2 regions of the Providencia sp. PROV200 genome follow, and region 1 is predicted to be linked to the other one. Evidence: predicted binding sites of a transcription regulator. Region 1 holds the regulator's gene; the other holds the start of a gene.
The links. Region 1 encodes Fur, which represses iron uptake genes when iron is present. Its sites were predicted from a motif close to ATAATAATGAGAACNACTATCAA; they were not measured.
Positions count from the first base shown of each region.

Region 2: the regulator Fur is predicted to act here: its motif matches at 4,586-4,608, upstream of ygiD (4,5-DOPA dioxygenase extradiol).

Region 1 covers NZ_CP096307.1:1,368,780-1,376,184, forward strand. Annotated here, with positions in the region: gene ansB (L-asparaginase 2) at 1-83, shown strand, start outside; gene M1E86_RS06085 (SDR family NAD(P)-dependent oxidoreductase) at 181-975, opposite strand; gene chiP (chitoporin ChiP) at 1,538-2,935, shown strand; gene M1E86_RS06095 (bactofilin family protein) at 3,102-3,635, opposite strand; gene fur (ferric iron uptake transcriptional regulator) at 4,271-4,720, opposite strand; gene fldA (flavodoxin FldA) at 4,991-5,518, opposite strand; gene ybfE (LexA regulated protein) at 5,673-5,966, opposite strand; gene M1E86_RS06115 (type I secretion system permease/ATPase) at 6,136-7,405, opposite strand, start outside.
Region 2 covers NZ_CP096307.1:3,432,298-3,439,702, forward strand. Annotated here, with positions in the region: gene tolC (outer membrane channel protein TolC) at 1-1,359, shown strand, start outside; gene M1E86_RS15695 (DUF1190 family protein) at 1,759-2,460, shown strand; gene M1E86_RS15700 (glutathionylspermidine synthase family protein) at 2,467-3,630, shown strand; gene ygiD (4,5-DOPA dioxygenase extradiol) at 3,713-4,516, opposite strand; gene ribB (3,4-dihydroxy-2-butanone-4-phosphate synthase) at 4,755-5,408, opposite strand; FMN riboswitch at 5,566-5,717, opposite strand; gene ubiK (ubiquinone biosynthesis accessory factor UbiK) at 5,950-6,216, shown strand; gene hldE (bifunctional D-glycero-beta-D-manno-heptose-7-phosphate kinase/D-glycero-beta-D-manno-heptose 1-phosphate adenylyltransferase HldE) at 6,326-7,405, opposite strand, start outside.

The DNA of each region.
Region 1 (7,405 bases):
AAAAAGCGCGTGTGTTGCTACAATTAGCATTAACCCAGACTAAGGATCCTCAGCAAATTCAGGCATTATTTGAGAAATACTAATTATTAAAATAAGTGTTAATTTAATACAGCGGGGTGCAGTAGCCTGTACCCCGTTAGTTTTGCTGTGACATTAATGTAATATTATTGAATCCACGAATTACACAATATCATCGATAACTCCACCATCAACACGTAAGGCCGCACCGGAAGTGGCTGACGCTTGCTCAGAGCAGGTATAAACCACCATATTAGCAACTTCTTCGACAGTCGCTGCGCGTTGGATCACTGAGCTTGGGCGGTGAGCCATCACAAACTCTTTTGAGAGGGTTTCAAGCGATTTCCCCGTTCTCGCAGCTTCATCTTCCATCATATTGGCAAAACCATCAGACAGTGTTGGCCCCGGTAAGACACTATTTACGGTAACACCACTACCGGCGACATATTTTGCTAGCCCTCGAGAAAGAGAGAGCATAGCCGTTTTAGTCACACCATAGTGGATCATATCCGCAGGGATATTGCGCGCCGATTCCGATGAGATAAATACCACACGGCCCCAGCCTTTTTTTACCATTGCAGGAAGTAAGGCTCTGGATAAACGCACCGAGGACATCACATTTGTTTGCCAGTAATTATCCCAGTTAGCATCATCCATTGTATAGAAATCTTCTGGCCCATAAATACCCGCATTATTAACCAAAATATCAATTTCATTAATTTCGCTGAGTAGCTTATCAACGCTTTTTGCATCACTGACATCCGCGATAGCTGGAAATACCTTGGCGTTTGGTAACTCTTTTTTCAAGCGAGAAACTGCATCATTAACGCGCCCTTCATTGCGGCCATTAATCAAAACTTCTGCGCCACAATTAGCGAGACCTTTAGCGATAGCATAGCCAATTCCAGCTGTTGATGCGCTGACTAATGCACGTTTACCTGTTAAGTCTATTTTCATAGATGAACTCTTTATGTTGAAAAGGAGAGTTTATAATATCAAATACCAATACGAGGCTTTTCTTATTAATGCTGTTAATTTTATTTTATTATTTATTGGTAAATTTTATATATATGTATGTTATTTTTCAGCATAACAACATTTATCCTAATCATTTCACTCAGTATCTGATTTTTTTTAAGACAATTAGGTCAATGTGGTGATAGAAATTAGAGAATTCTTATCAAATAGCAAAAATTAAGGTCCAAAGGGTTAATTTACTGATTTTATCTTAAGCCCCACCTAATGGGTTTCTCTTCATTATTTTTCATATTTATCAATATATTAAATTTCATTTTTAGTAAGGTCATCACCGGTGATGATGGCAGTTAATTAAAATTAATGTGCCGTTGATCATATTTTGGCAACAAAGCCTGTATCTGTGTTGATAATTCGCGTTGCAAAAAATAGGCTAAATACATCGCAAGAGGCATAACTCATTGTGAATATTTAGATTTAAATGGAAAGTTAAATCGTATTTCGGCCGAAAAATAAAATTAAAAAATATTAGAGGAATACAAGAATGGTTAATAAAAATGTCAATACTGGCAGGAAATTGCTCGTCTTAAAAATTGCGATTGCGATGCTTCCTATCGGTTATCAGCCTATCATGCATGCAGAACAATTTCTTGAGGATTCAAAACTTACTGGTGGTCTTTATTACTGGCAGCGAGATCGTTCACGTAAAGATTTAGACCCAAATAGCGATAAATATAAAAAATATGCAGATAATCTTAAGCACTCAACATTTAATGCGAGTCTCGATTTTTCATCCGGTTATTTCCAAGACATCATCGGGCTTGATTTAGCCGGTTTTACTGCCATTGAGTTATCAAATAGTGGGCCTGCTGCGCCAAATGAAATCGGATTTAGTGATGCAAAATCACGTTGGGATGAAAAATGGACCGGGGATCGCAGTGGTGTGACTTTCTATAAGGCCGCTGCAAAACTAAAATATGGCCCTTTCTGGGGGAGAGGAGGCTATATTCAACCAACGGGACAAACTCTATTAGCTTCCCACTGGAGCTACATGCCTGGGACATACCGCGGGTTAGAGGTAGGTGGGGTGTTTGATTTTGAGCAAAATGGCGAGCTGAGCATGTCCTATATGTGGACCGACCGCTATAAAGCGCCTTGGTACCGTAGTATGTATGACTTTCGTGAAGCGGATGGTAAAACTGGGATCAGCTATTTATACTCAATTGGCTTTAAATATGACTTTAAAAACAATCTAGTTCTTGAAGGTGCATATGGGCAAGCTAAAAGTTATATGGATCAATATTTTGCCAAAGTTTCTTATGCGGCTCCTGTTGTAGGTCGTGATTTACGTATGTCTTATCAATTTTATGGAGCAAAAGACAAGGTTTCAGACGGCGGAGTTAACGATGTTTATGACGGCTTAGCTTGGTTGCAAGCGATGACATTAGGTTACACTTACGATGAGTTTGATTTTAAAGTTGAGGGAACCTATGTAAAAGCTAAAGGTAATCAAGGTTATTTCCTACAGCGTATGACCCCTGGTTGGGCAACATCAAATGGCCGCATGGATATCTGGTGGGATGGCCGTTCAGACTGGAATGCTAATAATGAAAAAGCCGTTATGGCGGGTGTTATGTATGATTTAAAAAATTGGGATTTAGCTGGATGGAAGGTTGGAACCTCATATATTTATGGATGGGACGCTAAACCAAGTACGAATAGCCAATATGCTCAAGATGTACGCTTAAAAGAAAGTGCATGGAACTTTGATATTTTATATACCGTGCAGTCAGGTAGAGCAAAAGATACACTATTTAAGCTGCATTTTACCAAGTATGATAATCATACAGATATTCCGAGCTATGGCGGTGGTTACGGAAATATCTTCCAAGATGAAAAAGATATTAAGTTTATGGTGATGATGCCATTTACTGTATTTTAAAGTATAAAATATTTTAGTCACAATGACTGCTATAGGGGAAACCATGGCAGTCATTAAAAGGTATTACCTTATATTTTTAATAATGAATGGGATATTAGCGTAAGGATAAATGCCTATATTAAAGCTTAAAAATAAGGTGAGTATTTTCACCTTATTTTTATTGTGATTATAAAGATGCATTATTTACACTTTCATTGAGTATCAAAGCGTCTTGTTTTAGTTTATCTTTTAATACGGTAACTTTTTCTGAATGATGAGCTGGATTTTTAACTTGTGCTTGACCAGATAAAATCCCACCTTTTTTAATCGATAAACTGCTGTAATGGATAGTACCGTGGATTTCTCCATTATTTTCAATACTGATAGTATCAGAGTGGCATTCACCTTCAATACGCCCATTTACCACCAGTTCTTTGCAGGTGATATTTCCTGTCACTTGGCCGTTTAACATGACTTTAACCGTATTATCTTTTCCGGTTATATTCCCAATGACTTTTCCATAGATATGCACTTGCTCATTAGAGGTTATATTTCCTTCAAAAACAACGTCCCTAGAGATAATTGTATTCGTTTTTTCTTCACTAATCGTTGGGGTTGATAGTGTGACTTGTTCTTCTATCTTTACAGTCACTTCAGGCTCATGACTTACCGAAGGGGGAGTCGCTGTAGGCGCGGGCTTGTTTTGTCTTTTGGTGAACATTTTACTTACCTTTTTTTGATTGAAGTGTACGATCAAGAACAGTATTGATAATGCAAACGAAAATAAGGCGCTAGTTAAATAACTAAAGAACCACCCTATTAAAGTAAGAAACCAGAAGAAAAAACTTGTATTGAGAAAAAGATATGTTTTTTTCATCAGTTAATCTCTTACAAATTGCTAAAGTACTCAATAAGTTTAGCCAATAAATACAATTACACATTTAAATTGTACGTTAACTTTATGACTACATTTGAATCACTAACTCTCTAATTTAGAGTTAAAATTATAGTAAGGTAATTAAATAATTTTAAATAGTATGAAATGATAGAAATCATCTATGATGTTATTTATATACCACATTGATTGGTAAAGCATAATTCTAGATAACAAATTATAATTATCCGTGAAATAATATAAAGATTTTGATTTGAATTGCAACTATTAAGGTTTTTAATAAAATTCGTATTATCGGCGAGATCTAGTGGTAAATAGTTATGTTTAGGTTATTCACTAGGAATTATCACTAATAGAGTGTAAGAGTATCAATACTTAAAATAAAAAACCCCGATAAAATTGTTTTATCAGGGTTTTGGCATTTTTAACCATTACGTTTCATCAACGATGGTTGAATACTGTTACTCTTTGGCTTCGTGTGCGTCAGCATTGTCACGGCAATCGCCATCTGCGCAATGACCATATAGATATAAACTATGGTTAGATAGTTTAATGCCATGGCGAGCAGCGATATTTTTTTGGCGGGTTTCAATGGATTCGTCAGTAAACTCAATCACTTTTCCACAATCTAAACAGATTAAATGGTCATGGTGATGTTGCTGGGTTAATTCGAATACAGATTTACCACCCTCGAAGTTGTGACGGGTAACGATACCGGCATCATCAAATTGGTTCAATACGCGGTATACGGTTGCTAACCCGATCTCTTCACCCATATCGATCAGCTTTTTATAGAGATCTTCCGCACTGACGTGGTGGCACTCAGGCTCTTGAAGTACTTCCAAAATTTTTAATCTTGGAAGAGTGACTTTGAGTCCAGCATTTTTCAATGCTTTATTGTTGTCTGTCATGCGGGTTTTGTCCTGTATCTTAAATCATAAATTTAACAATAATGAGACATTTTTAACATCAATACAGTTGTCTTCTAAACTGATTTACAATTATAGGCATGGAAAATAAAAATAGAAACCATGCATTGTCTCATTATTTTGATAATCTCGTGAGAACCTATCCTATTAGGATACCTTATCGGTTATTTTAGATTATGCCACTGGCTTAGATGATTCATTTTGTGCAAAACAGTGGCGTAACCTATGGGTAAGGGTTCTTTACATGACCTATTAGCCTAAAATTTCAGCTAAAGACATTTCTTCAGAGATTTGTTTTACCCATGCATCAACACGTTCATCAGTTAGCTCAGGTTGACGATCTTCATCAATCGCTAAACCAATAAAGTGGTTGTCATCTGCCATGCCTTTGGATACTTCAAAGTGATAACCTTCAGTTGGCCAATGACCAACAATAACTGCACCACGAGGTTCGATAATATCGCGGATCGTACCCATTGCATCACAGAAATATTCAGCGTAGTCTTCTTGGTCTCCGCAACCAAATAAGGCGACAAGTTTACCTTCGAAATCAATTTCTTCGAGAGTAGGGAAGAAATCATCCCAATCACATTGGGCTTCACCATAATACCAAGTTGGAATACCGAGAAGTAGAATGTCAAAAGCTTCAATATCTTCTTTGCTACATTTTGCGATATCGTGAACTTCTGCTACATCTTTGCCTAATCTTTCTTGGATCATTTTGGCAATATTTTCTGTGTTACCTGTGTCACTTCCGAAGAAAATGCCTATGACTGCCATAAAGTGATTAACCTCTTGTTTTTCTAAGAGAGCTAGAGGTGATAACTCGCCTTCTAGAGCCCATTTAGAACGAAAATAGATAGAATATTACGCCTTATTTTGGCGAAAAAATGTTGCTAAGTCTGTCAAATTTGTGTGATTTACCAAGATAACGCTATTTGAGTATTGATGTATCAACATGCTCAAGTTGTGACATTAAAATTTCTTCGATCAATTCACTACGGCTTATATTTTTATCTTCAGCTAACTGATTCAATACCGCGACAGCTTCTTCGTTCAGTTTCAATTCAACTCTGCGCAATCCTTTCACTTTATCTCGTTTCAGTTGGTTGCGTTTGTTGATCCTTAATTGTTCATCCCGTGATAGCGGGCTTGTTTTAGGTCGCCCAGGCCTTCGTTCCTCAGCGAACAAATCTAGCGTAGTTCGGTCTGTTTGTTCTTTTGCCATGTTTATAACTGCTAAAAGGGTGTGCCAGTAATTCAGCGCGCCATGATACCCTAGCTAATTCCCTTGTGCTATAGCTTCATCTATCATGATTTGGTTTAATTGGTTGTAAAATGAGCACTTTTAGTAAAAAAGCACCACTTGCCATAGACGTGATGCTTTTTTATCCATGTTATTGCGTTTGTTGGTACCATAAATTGGCGTATAAGCCATTTGAGTTGAGTAAGTTTTCGTGAGTATCCATCTCGTGTACTTCTCCTTGGCAAATCACACATATCCTATCAGCGTGCATAATCGTATTTAGCCGATGAGCAATGCTAATGACGGTTCTTCCTTGAGTAATTAATGGCATATTTTCCATAATGGCGGCTTCTGACTCGTAATCGAGAGCGGAAGTTGCTTCATCGAGAATTAAAATATCGGGTTCGGTGAGCAACGCACGCGCAAGTGCAATTCGTTGACGTTGACCACCTGAAAGATTCGATCCTTTTTCTGATAAGGGATAATTAAAATTATCAGTCAATGTCATGATAAATTCATAAGCACCAGCCAATTTTGCAGCGTGAATAACTTGTTCGTCAGTCGCTTGTGGATGACTTAATCGAATATTATCAGCGATAGACCCGACGAATAAGGTACTTTCTTGTAATACGACGCTCATTTTTCGGCGTAATGAAACGGTATCTGCGACCGCGAGATCCATACCATCAACAATAACTTGCCCATGTTGTGGGACATAAAGCCGTTGTAATAATTTTGTTAGGGTACTTTTCCCGGAACCTGAAGGGCCGGTAATGCCAATAAATTCACCTGCATTAACCGTTAATGACAAATTATTGAGAACTTCGGGCGTATCAGGCTGATAACGAAAACGGATATTTTGAAACTCGATTTTTCCGTGAATATTTGACGTATTTGCAATCCCCTTGCGTTCATTTTCTATAGGTTCATCAAGAATATCTCCCACTCGACGTAGGGAAATGATGGTGTGTTGGAAGTCCTGCCAAACTTGGGCAAACCGCAATACGGGTTGTGTAACATGCGCACTTAGCATATTAAATGCCACTAATTCACCAGGCGAAATCCCGCCATTTAATACCTCTTTGACACCCACCCATAAAAGAATTGCGGTAGTTATTTTGCTCACGAATGTCATTAATTGGGAGGCCACTTCACTGCGCATTGAAACTTTAAAGCTTTGAGTCAGCTGTTTGCTAAATATTTTTTTCCAACGTTGATTAAAGTATTTTTCTGTCGCGGTCGTTTTTATGGTTTCAATCCCCGTAATACTTTCAGTGAGAAATGTGAGACCATTTTCATCGGCTTGATAGGATTTTTCAGTTTGCTGGCGAATAATTGGGCCTAGGATCATCCATAAAACAAAAAATACCCCCATAGAGCCTAATAAAATCCACGCCATCAAACTACTGTAGGAAAATAAA
Region 2 (7,405 bases), 2.1 Mb from region 1:
ATGAGTTTTGTGGGTCTCAGTACCAATAGCTTTGCAGAAGATTTACTACAGGTTTACCAAAAATCCAAAGAAAGTAATCCTGAATTAAGGAAATCATTAGCTGAACGTAATCAAGCTTTTGAAAAAATTAATGAATCTCGCAGCCCATTATTGCCACAATTAGGTTTAGGTGCGGGCGCTAGCTACGGCAGTGGTTACCGCGATGCAAGAAACACTGAAAGCACAGGTTTAAATGCTTCATTAAAGCTAACTCAAGTTGTGTTTGATATGTCTAAATGGCGCCAATTGACTATCCAAGAAAAAACAGCGGGTATTTCCGATGTCACCTATCAAACAAGCCAACAGCAATTAATTTTAAATACTGCAACTGCGTATTTTAACGTCTTAAAAGCGATTGACGCGTTATCTTATATTGAAGCAAATAAAGAAGCGGTTTATCGCCAATTAGACCAAGTTACACAACGCTTTAACGTGGGCCTTGTTGCCATTACTGACGTGCAAAACGCCCGTGCAAACTATGATAGCGTTATTGCACAAGAAGTTGCAGGCCGTAACGAGTTAGAAAATGCGATTGAAAAACTGCGTCAAGTCAGTGGCGTGTACTACAACCAACTCGCTTCTTTAAATATCGACCGCTTTAAAACCAATGAGCTGGGCGATATCAACGCTATCCTAAAAGAAGCCGAAGAGCGTAACCTCAGCCTGTTGAGCGCACGTTTAGCACAAGATGTTTCTCGAGAAAACATCCGTTTAGCTGAAACAGGTCACATGCCAACGGTTAACTTAGATGCATCTACTAGCGTTGCAAATACCTATCAGCATGGCAGCGGTTATAACACGCCATATGGTGGTGGGGCGACCAACAGCTATAATGGACAAAATAGCATTGGCTTAAATTTAAGCATTCCACTGTATACTGGTGGTGCAGTCAGTTCTCAGGTTGAACAAGCACAATATGGTTTCCAAGGTGCGAGCGAACAACTAGAAAGCGTTTATCGCAATGTGGTTCAGTTAGTTCGTTCATCATTTAATAACGTATCATCGTCAATCAGTAGTATTAATGCTTACAAACAAGTCGTTGTTTCCGCACAAAGCTCATTGGATGCAATGGAAGCTGGCTACCAGGTAGGAACTCGTACAATTGTTGACGTATTGACAGCAACAACCGCGCTATACCAAGCGAAACAAAATCTGTCTAATGCTCGTTACGATTACATGATAAATCAACTGAATATCGAATTTGCTCGTGGTACATTGAACGAAGACGATATTGCACGTTTGAATGCGAACTTAGGTAAAGAGATTTCAACCTCTGCAACTAGTATTATTCGTAGTACCAATGCGCCAAAAATGAACTAAAATTCTTAGTTTATTTGAAAATGATATAATGACCCGCTTATATAGCGGGTTATTTTTTGAAGGAAGCCAAGTAAATCGGTTAGAATTGCGAATTTGTACTAATTGGCCCGCTTACAACCCCTTTTCATTATCCTATGGCACAAATTCAGTGAATTCTCACTCTGTTCACTACGTTTTAGAACAAAAAATAACCTGTAGTTAATTTATTGATATCAAATAAAAATATTATTTTCCTCTTCAATAAATACCATGCTAATTAGAAAAAAATAGCAGAAAGTTATCAAAATGATAAATTCAGCCCATTTCTCCTATATTTCTGCTTTAATTTTCAGCGGTTATCCCCTATCCTAGAGCTAACATCTAAAAACATCTTACTTAATTAAATTCAGGGTAATTACCATGACCATGAAGCGTACCAAAGATATTAATCAGAGCGCCTTCCGTAAGTCTTGGCGTTCATACCGTTTAGCGCCTGTGGCTGTCGCGGTCAGTGCCGTATTTATGCTTTCCGCTTGTGAAGAAAGCGATGAAACTGTATCACTGTACACTAACGCGCAAGATTGTAGCCAAGCGAACCCATCACAAGCCGAACAGTGCACCGTCGCTTACAATAATGCACTACAAGAAGCCGCTAAAACTGCACCTAAATATGAAACTCAGGCTGACTGTATTGCTGAGTTTGGTGAATCTATGTGTACTCAAGCCCCTGCTCAAGCGGGCCTTGCAGGCACTAGCTCAACAAATGGTGAACAAACCGCCCAAGCACAAAGCAGTGGCGGTAGTATGTGGATGCCATTAATGATGGGTTATATGATGGGCCGTATGATGGGCGGTAGCGCTGCATCACAACCATTATTCAGCTCGAAAAACCCAGCGAGCCCAGCCAACGGTAAATTTGTTGACGCTTCAGGTAAAAGCTATGGTCCTGCTGTTGCAGGTGGTCGTTCAATGAGCGTACCAAAAACCGCCATGGCACCTAAGCCACCAACAACTTCAACCGTGACTCGTGGCGGTTTTGGTGACACCGTCAATAAACAAGCGATGGCACAACGTTCATCTTCTTCTGCAAAATCAACTTCTTCCCGTTCGATGGGTGGTTGATAAGTAATGAAACGAGTTCCTATAGTAGAGCGCCCAAACTGGCGCGAAAAAGCTTCTGAGTTTGGCTTTGAATTTCACACTATGTATGGTGAGCCTTATTGGTCAGAAGACGCGTATTACCAATTCACGATGGCACAAATTGAAGAAATCGAAGATGCAACCGAGCAGTTGCATCAAATGTGCCTAAAAGTGGTTGAACGTGTTGTTGAAAGCGATGAGTTAATGGTGCGTTTTCAGATCCCTAAACATTGTTGGGAATTTGTTCGCAGCTCATGGAAAAGCGAGCAACCTTCGCTATATTCTAGGCTTGACCTTGCTTACGATGGTATTAACCCTCCTAAGCTTTTAGAAAATAACGCGGATACTCCAACCTCATTATACGAGTCTGCATTTTTCCAATGGATCTGGTTAGAAGATCAAATTGAAGCAGGAAAATTACCTGAAAATGCCGATCAGTTTAATAGTATTCAAGAACAATTGATCGAGCGTTTTACGCAATTAAAAGATCAGTATGGCTTCCGCTTGCTGCATATGTCTTGTTGCCGTGACACAGAAGAAGATCGCGGTACCGTTCAATATTTACAAGATTGTGCCAATGAAGCGGGGGTTGCCACTGAATTCTTATATATCGATGAAATTGGTTTAGGTGAAAAAGGCGAGTTTTCGGATACTCAGGATCAGGTGATTAGTAACCTGTTCAAATTGTATCCATGGGAATTTATGCTAAGAGAAATTTTCTCGACCAAATTGCAAGACGCTGGCGTGCGCTGGTTAGAGCCTGCATGGAAGAGCATCATTTCTAACAAGGCCTTATTGCCGATGTTATGGGAAATGTTCCCTGATCACCCAAATTTACTGCCTGCTTATTTCGCTGATGGCAAAACCCAGCCAGAACTCGAAAAATACGTTATTAAGCCACTATTTTCTCGTGAAGGTGCCAATATCCGTATTATCGAAAATGGCAAGGAAATTGCAGCCGCAGACGGCCCATACGGCGAAGAAGGTATGATTATTCAACAATTCCATCCACTTCCACAATTTGAAGGTAGCTACACCTTAGTCGGAAGCTGGTTGGTGAATGATCAACCTGCAGGGATCTGTATTCGTGAAGATAAAGAACTGATCACTCAAGACTTATCACGCTTTTATCCACATACGATCATCGATTAATCGTATTTAAAATTAAAAGCTCAGCCCAAACATAGCAATATGATTTGGGCTTTTTTATCAATTCATTCTATTGCCGAAAAGTTTATCCTACCTGAATAGACAACATACTTAACGACGCCGACACAATTCCTTCAATCGGTGTGCTGATCTCTTCTCGCCCATCCCACGTCCCTAAAATAGGCAAAATAGGCAAGTAATGTTCTGGTGATGGATTCGATAATTTCCCATCCTCCCGTTCCAATCCTTTAGTCAGCGGATGGGGAATTTCATGACTTTGCAGATTGTCATACACAAACTTCTCAAAAGATATTGCCCATGGATACGGCTCGGCATGAGCATTTTGCCAATTCATCGCCCGCAGATTGTGTACCACGTTGCCGCTACCCATAATTAGTACACCTTCCTCTCGTAGAACCGATAACTTTTTCCCGAGATCGTAGAGCCAAGTAGCAGGTTTACTACCATCGATACTCAGCTGGATCACAGGGATATCGGCTTCTGGATACATACGCACTAAGATCTCCCATGTACCATGGTCTAACCCCCACTCTTGTTCATCAAGGTAAATGGGCTCAGGAGCTAATAATGAAGCAACTTGCTGAGCTAATTCAGGAGAACCAGGAGCTGGATATTCGATTTGATACAAAGCTTCGGGGAAACCGCCAAAATCATGAATAGTTTTGGGTTTTAACATCGAAGTCACAGCAGTGCCACGCGTATACCAGTGGGCTGAAATCACCAAAATCGCAGTTGGCCGAGGTAAGATTTTACCCAGTTTCTCCCATGCTTGAGTGTAAGGATTATCCTCAATCGCATTCATAGGGCTACCATGGCCAATAAAAATGGCAGGAAGCTTATTTTTTACCACTGAAGTATTTACCGACATGATGATTTAAACTCCAACTCAATTAGTTTCTCCCCACAGCATACGCTTTTCAGCAAAAAACACAGTGAGCTAATTATGAGTATGATCATCAAAAAAATTGAAAAGGCCACGAGGTGTGCAACTCAGTGGCCTTCAAGATATTCTATATGCTTAACGTACTATTAATAATTTAAATAACTTAGCTTATTAATATTTAAACTTATCAAAACCTCTATCTAGAGCTCTTCCTCTAAGAGGATCAGCTCGCTTTCTTTTCCTGCAACAGACGATACTGAACTAAGTCTTCAATCGTCACCACAGTCAAACCATGTTGCTTACCAAACGCAGCCACTTCAGGGGTGCGAGCCATAGAACCATCATCATTGGTTAACTCACACAGCACACCGGCAGGTTTAAAACCCGCTAGAGTTGCAAGGTCGATAGACGCTTCAGTGTGGCCACGACGCGCTAATACCCCGCCATCACGCCCACGTAATGGGAAAACGTGGCCTGGATGATTTAGGTCGGCTGGAACGGCGTTGTCTGCGATTGCAGCACGAATAGTGGTAATACGATCTGCGGCAGAAACGCCCGTTGTAACCCCTTTTGCGGCCTCGATAGTTACCGTGAAACCTGTTTGGTTTTGGCTGGTGTTATTTTCCACCATCATCGGTAATTCGAGCAACTTACGACGCTCTTCAGTGATACAAAGACAGACGATCCCACTGCTATAGCGAATGGTAAATGCCATTTGTTCAGCGGTCATGGTTTCTGCTGCAAAAATTAAATCGCCTTCGTTCTCACGATCTTCATCATCAAGAACAAGAACACCTTTACCTTGGCGTAAAGCCTCGATAGCATTTTCAACACGTTCGATAGGGTTACCGAATACAGAAAGTAGCGAATGATCCATGGTAAAAACCTCTTAAATAGTTATTAACTAGTTACCAGAATCAAGGCAGTCTTAGGAATACGAGAAATGGGGAATATATAAATAGCCAATAAGAGGCATTTACCTATTCAGGTATGCAGAACACTATTGTGCGTAACAGCACAAACATGCAGATACTGTTAATTCTCTCCCATCCGGACTATAACCGTCGGCCCCAGATTCACACTGGGTCTGCTGACCTTTACCACAGAATGGTAAAGCGCTCGCGGGCTTCATGCGTGATGCATGTTTACCGCCGGTGGGGACTTTCACCCCGCCCTGAGATATACGCAATTAATATAACGCCAATAATTCAAGTTCGCAACGATGATAATCAAAATTGGTGAACGACTCACACTTTTAGCCAAAAAACATGAATAAAAACTTAGCGTTATCAAGGTTAATTTCACTATCGGTTCTAAACCTCTCCCTAAATAATTCAAGCTAGCGCAAGGCAGCAAGAGGTATTAAACTAGTCCCAACAATTCACAACAATATTTTGATAAACTTAAGGACCCGCGAAATGCTCGATCCGAAAAAAATTGAACAAGTTGCCCGCCAAATTCAAGGCGCTTTACCACAAGGCGTGCGTGATTTAGGTGAAGATTTTGATAAAAAACTGCGTTCACTATTACAATCACAACTCGGTAAATTAGACTTAGTCAGCCGTGAAGAATTTGATATTCAAACTCAAGTCTTATTACGCACCCGTGAAAAATTAGCGAAGATGGAACAACGCGTTAGCGCACTTGAAGCCCATTTAGATGTAGAAGAAAAAACGGCTGAGTAATTAAATTGAAAAAGTGCCCCCACTTTAATTTTAGATAAATAAAAACCTCACGGCGTTTTTACATACGCACGTGAGGTTTTTAACTAACTAATTAATTAATAATGATAAATTAACTCGTTTTCATAATATTTTTAATGATATTGGTTGTAGAAATACCATCTTCAAAGTTAAGGACTTTAACTTCGCCTCCAGCAGCCCACACTTCAGCACTGCCCGCTATCTCTTCAGGGCGGTAATCCCCCCCTTTAACTAAGATGTCTGGCAGAACTTCTGCGATTAAGCGTTGCGGAGTGTCTTCTTCAAAAGCGACGACCCAATCAACGGATCCTAGCGCTCCGAGTACGGTCATTCGCTGTTCTAATGGGTTGACTGGACGTGTTTCCCCCTTTAAGCGGCGCGTCGATGCATCGCTATTGACCGCCACAATTAGGCGGTCACCCAATTTACGCGCGTTAGCTAAATACGACACATGCCCTGCATGGAGAATATCAAAACAACCATTCGTCATCACCACACGTTCACCGCGCAGTCTTGCATTCTCAACCGCTTGTTTTAATTCACTTTCCGTCATAACACCAAAACCAGTGTCAGCACGGCCACGAATAGCGTTTTCTAATTCAATAGGCGAAACTGTTGAAGTCCCTAATTTGCCCACCACCACGCCTGCTGCGGCATTAGCTAGTGCACAGGCTTCATGTAATGGGCGGCCAGATGCAATAGAGGCAGCGAGAACACCAATGACCGTATCCCCTGCCCCCGTCACGTCAAACACTTCTTGTGCCTGAGTCGGTAAATGCAATGGGGCTTCATCACGGCGGATCAGGCTCATACCTTGCTCTGAACGCGTAATTAACAGGGCTTTAAGCTCCAATGAATGAAGCAGCTTCATGCCTTTTTCTTCAACGTCTTGGTTGTTTTTACATGGCCCAACAATCGCTTCAAACTCAGACATATTTGGCGTCAATAATGTTGCCCCGCGGTAACGTTCAAAATTGTTTCCTTTCGGGTCAATCAAAACGGGAACATTGGCCTTGTTCGCGAGCGCTATCATCTTTTCAACATGAGTTAACGCCCCTTTTGCGTAATCAGACAGCACTAGTGCGCCAATGTGTGGCAGTGCTTGTTCTATGCGCTCCAGTACGGGGGCTACATCCACGTTTTCAAAACCTTCTTCAAAATCAAGACGAAT